DNA from 2 places in the Janthinobacterium sp. SUN026 genome. Region 1 is predicted to be linked to the other one. Evidence: predicted binding sites of a transcription regulator. Region 1 holds the regulator's gene; the other holds the start of a gene.

Region 1 (2,396 bases):
GATCGTCGCGCCAGGCCAGCAGGGCCGCGCTCAGGGCGCGCACCATCTCCAGCGACAGGGAATTCAAGGCTTTCGGACGGTCGAGCACGATGTGCCCGGTGCGGTTGCGGATGGAAGTCTGGACGAAGTCGCTCATGGCAGGCTAGAAAGAAGTGAAAGTGCGAATATTCTAATACCTGCGCGGGGAACATTGCGTTCCGCTGGGCGCAAAAAAGGGCGCAATGTGCGCCCTTAGTTGATCACAACTGCTGGAAGCGGGTGGCCTTAGACGGCGACGACGGCTTCTTCCTCGGAGTTGTCTGGCAGATGCTTGATCGCCTCTTTACCGTGCCCTTGCACTTTGGTTTTGTATTTCATCACTTGCCTATCGAGCTTGTCGATCAGGGTATCGATCGCGGCGTACAGGTCGTGCGCCAAGCTTTCCACATAGACAGTCTTGCCGCTCAAACGCAGGTTGACTTCAGCCTTTTGACGTTTTTCTTTCTCTTTGAGGTTATCCACGGTCAGAATCACGGCGATATCGATGACTTGATCGAAATGACGTTTCACGCGCTCCAGCTTCGTTTGTACGTATTCACGGATGGCTGGTGTCACTTCGAGATGATGTCCGCTGATGGTGAGATTCATACACACTCCTAAAGATGATCGGGTTCGTGCGGTCCATCCTATCCGGCCCGCAGAGGAACCGAAAAAAACTTACAAACACTTACGCAGGCTCACTGGCGGAATTTTTAATGCTTCCCGGTATTTGGCAACAGTACGTCGCGCAATCACCATGCCTTGTTCCCCCAGCATGTCCGCAATCTTACTGTCGGATAAAGGATTTTTAGGGTCTTCTGCTCCTGTCAGTTGCACGATCAATGCCCGTATCGCCGTCGATGACGCTTCGCCCCCCGCTTCGGTGGCGACGTGGCTACCAAAGAAATATTTCAACTCGAACATGCCGTGCGGGGTCAGCATGTACTTTTGAGTTGTTACCCGCGAGATAGTACTCTCGTGTAAACCCAGTGTATCAGCTATTTCACGGAGCACAAGGGGGCGCATGGCAACGGCCCCATGCGAGAAAAAGTTCTTTTGTCTTTCTACTATCGCCTGCGCCACACGCAGGATCGTGTCGAAGCGCTGGCGCATATTCTTGATCAGCCACTTGGCTTCCTGCAACTGTGCGCCCATGGCGCCCTCCCCCTTGCCCTGCTTGAGCAAGTTGGCGTACATGGCGTTGACGCGCAGGCGCGGCATGACGTCGTTGTTCAGGGTGACTTGCCAGCCATTGCGCGCGCGCTTGACGACGACGTCGGGCACCACGTAATCGGAGACGTCCGAGGCGAACACGGCGCCCGGATGCGGATTGCACTGGCGAATCACCGTCTGCGCTTCGCGCAAGTCTTCATCGTCGCAATCGAGGGCTTTTTTCAGCTTGTTGAAATCGCGCTGGGCAAACCAGGCCAGGTGCTTTTCCACGATCACGAGGGCCATGCGCCGCGTCACCATGGCGATGTGCGGCAAGCGCTTGATTTGCAGGGCCAGGCATTCGGACGCGTTGCGCGCGCCCACGCCCGGCGGATCGAAACTTTGCAGCAGCGACAAGGCCGTGCGCATCTCGTCGGCGTCGATTTCCAGCTCTTCCGGCAGGCGCGCCAGGATGTCGTCGAGCGACTCTTCCAGGTAGCCATTGTCGTCGAGCGCGTCGATGATCAGCTCGACCAGCGCGCGGTCGCGCAATTCGAGCACCGTCACGCGCATCTGCTCCATCAGGTGTTCGCGCAGCGTGCAGTGATGAGCCTCCAATTGCGGACGCGAATCTTCGTCGTCGGGCGCCTTGCCCCGGCTCGCCTCGCTCCAGTCGCTGTCGCCGCCATCCGCGGCGGCCGGGCTGTCGCCACCCTCGCCGTCAAACGCTTCCGCTTCGGCCGGCGCTGCGGGCGCCTCCTGGCCTGGTGGCTGGGGCGGCCCTTCGGCCGGTGCGGCCGTGGAGCTCAAGGCCCCGTCGGACAGCAGGCGCAGCGAACGGTCGAGCGGATCGTCGAGGCGTTCGAGCAAGGGATTGTCCGTCAGCAATTGCTCTAATTCCTGGTGCAATTCCAGGGTAGACAATTGCAACAGGCGTATCGATTGCTGCAACTGCGGCGTCAGTGCCAGGTGCTGCGAAGTGCGCAGCTGCAATGATTGTTTCATTGGCTTACATGCGGAAGTGTTCGCCCAGATAGACCCGGCGTACCGACTCGTTCGCGATGATGTCGTCGGGGCGTCCCGACGCCAGCACCGAGCCCTGGTTAATGATGTAGGCACGGTCGCAAATACCCAGCGTCTCGCGCACATTATGATCGGTAATCAGCACGCCGATATTGCGCTCCTTCAAGAAACGCACGATGCGCTGGATCTCGATCACGGCGATC
Region 2 (2,396 bases), on a different contig from region 1:
GCGAAGGCGGCGGACAGATTTTGCGTTCGGCGCTGAGCCTGTCGATGATCACGGGGCAACCGTTTCGCCTGATTAACATTCGCGCGGGGCGGGAAAAGCCCGGCTTGCTGCGCCAGCATCTGCTGGCCGTGCAGGCGGCAACCGCCATTTGCGGGGCGCGCACGACGCCGGTGGCGCTGCGCGCGTCGAGCCTGGAATTCGTTCCCGGCCCCCTGCGCGGCGGCGATTACCGCTTTGCCATCGGCAGCGCCGGCAGCTGCACCCTGGTGCTGCAAACCTTGCTGCCGGCCCTGCTGCATGCGGATGGGCCATCCACCGTGCGCATCACTGGCGGCACGCACAATGCCATGGCGCCGCCCGTGCATTTTTTGCAGCGCGCGTATGGCCGCATCCTGCAGCAGATGGGCGCCGAGGTGGAGATCGCGCTGCAACGCTACGGCTTTCATCCTGCGGGCGGCGGCGAGGTGACGGCCACCGTGCAACCGTGCCGGCGCTTGCAGCCGATTCAACTGCTGCAGCGCGGCGAACGGAAGGCGGGGTATGCGGAAAGCGTGGTGGCGGGCGTGCATGTGCAGGTGGCGCAGCGCGAGCTCGAGCGTGTCGCCAGCGGCATGGGCTGGAGCGGCAAGCAGCTGCGCCTCGTCGGCTTGCCGGCGGAGCAGGGGCCGGGCAACGTCCTGCTGCTGACCCTGGAGCATGAGCATGTCACGGAAGTATTTACTTCGTTCGGCGAAAAGTCCTTGCTGGCCGAGTCCGTGGCCAAGCGCCTGTTGAACGAGGTGCGCGCCTATCTCAAGACGGACGCGGCCGTCGGCGAGCATCTGGCCGACCAGCTCTTGCTGCCCATGGCGCTGGCGGGCGGCGGTACCTTCAGCTGCAACAAGGTGTCGCAGCACGCGCTGACGAATGCGGAGGTGATTGCCCGATTTTTGCCCGTGCGTATCACTTTCGAGCAGCAGGCGCGCGGCAGCATCTGCACGGTGGCCGCCGCCTGAGGCGTGCGGTGACACAACTACGTGTTGCAGCTGTTCCAAATTGATACATGGCCGGCCGGATGTGGGGCATAGACGCATGGCATGGCATTTGCTCTTCTTTGGTATTGACTAAAAAACCAAGGAGACCAGCATGACCTATTCCATTCGTACCCTGCTCGGCGTGGCGGCGGCCGGCGCCGTTGCCCTCACTTCCCTGCTGACCTTGCCGCATGCCTATGCGCACGGAAATGTCACGCCGCAAGGCGTCGATACCACGGGCTTGCCCAAGGTGGGCGACAAATGGCTCGAGCAAAACCCGTATCGGGGCAACAAACTGGCCTTGACGGTAGGCACATCTGCCTACAACCAGAATTGCGCCCGTTGCCACGGCATCGAAGCCATCTCCGGCGGCATCGCGCCCGACTTGCGCCAGCTGGACCGTGATTGCTTCGGTATCAAGAATGAGACAAAGAAACAGGCTTGCTACAAGGAAACGGACAATTACTACCTGACCACCATCCGCCACGGTAAAGTGCGCAATGGCGCCGTGTACATGCCGCCGTTCGAAGGCGTGTTCAACCAGGAAGCCATGTGGGCCATCAAGACCTATCTGGAAACGCGCCGCGAATCGAATTAAGTCGAACTGATCACGAAGGAGTCCCATGCGTTCATTTCAATTCCGGGGCGCGCGCGCGATGATCTCGCTCGCTTGCCTGGCGCTGTGCGCCACCGCGCCGGCGCGCGCCGACTGGCAAAAGGTGCAGCAGTCGGGCAGCCTGAAAGTGGCTGTGTACAACGAATTCGCGCCGTTTTCCGACAAGGGTACGGGCATCGATATCGATATTGCCGAAGCGCTGGCGAAAAAGCTGGGGCTGAAACTGAGCTTGCTGCCATTTCCCGCCGGCGAAAACCTCAACGACGATTTGCGCAATATGGTGTGGAAGGGACATTACCTCGGTTATGGCCCCGCCGATGTGATGTTGCATGTGCCGGTCGACAAGAAGTTGATGGCGGACAACGACAAGGTCGAGATCTTCGCGCCATACTACGTGGAAACCGTGCGCCTGGCGCGCAGTGCGCAAGCCGTGCCGCAATTCGATGGCGTCGCCTCGCTGGCCGGCAAGCGCATCGGCGTGGAAAAGGTGTCGATCGCGGCCATGCTGATGCTGGGCGAAGACAATGGCAAGTACCGCGACGATGTGCGCATCTTCGATACGGCAGCCGAAGCCTTGCAGCAATTGCAGGCGGGCAAGCTCGATGCCGTGCTGGCCAACCGTTCGGAAATCGAATCGGTGCTGAAAAGCGATCCCGCTTTCCCCATGAGCGAAGTGGCGTTCGCCCGCCTGCCGCGTGCGGGCTGGGCCGTGGGCCTGGCCGTCAGCCGCCAGCAGCTCGACGTGGGCAAGTTGCTGCAGGCAGCCA

Evidence for each region. The regulator sigma-54, encoded in region 1, starts transcription at its own class of promoters, with help from an activator protein. The targets are predictions, from matches to a motif close to TGGCANGNAANCTGCTTT.
Region 2: a site for sigma-54 is predicted at 1,073-1,090, ahead of pedF (cytochrome c-550 PedF). Genes of this name have one in related genera too.

The regions. Positions count from the first base shown of each region.
Region 1 covers NZ_JAPQNU010000003.1:192,579-194,974, forward strand. The annotation lists gene OX459_RS15580 (enoyl-CoA hydratase/isomerase family protein) at 1-136, opposite strand, end outside; gene raiA (ribosome-associated translation inhibitor RaiA) at 265-627, opposite strand; gene OX459_RS15590 (RNA polymerase factor sigma-54) at 697-2,175, opposite strand; gene lptB (LPS export ABC transporter ATP-binding protein) at 2,180-2,396, opposite strand, start outside.
Region 2 covers NZ_JAPQNU010000011.1:14,740-17,135, reverse strand. The annotation lists gene rtcA (RNA 3'-terminal phosphate cyclase) at 1-995, shown strand, start outside; gene pedF (cytochrome c-550 PedF) at 1,126-1,611, shown strand; gene OX459_RS27895 (transporter substrate-binding domain-containing protein) at 1,637-2,396, shown strand, end outside.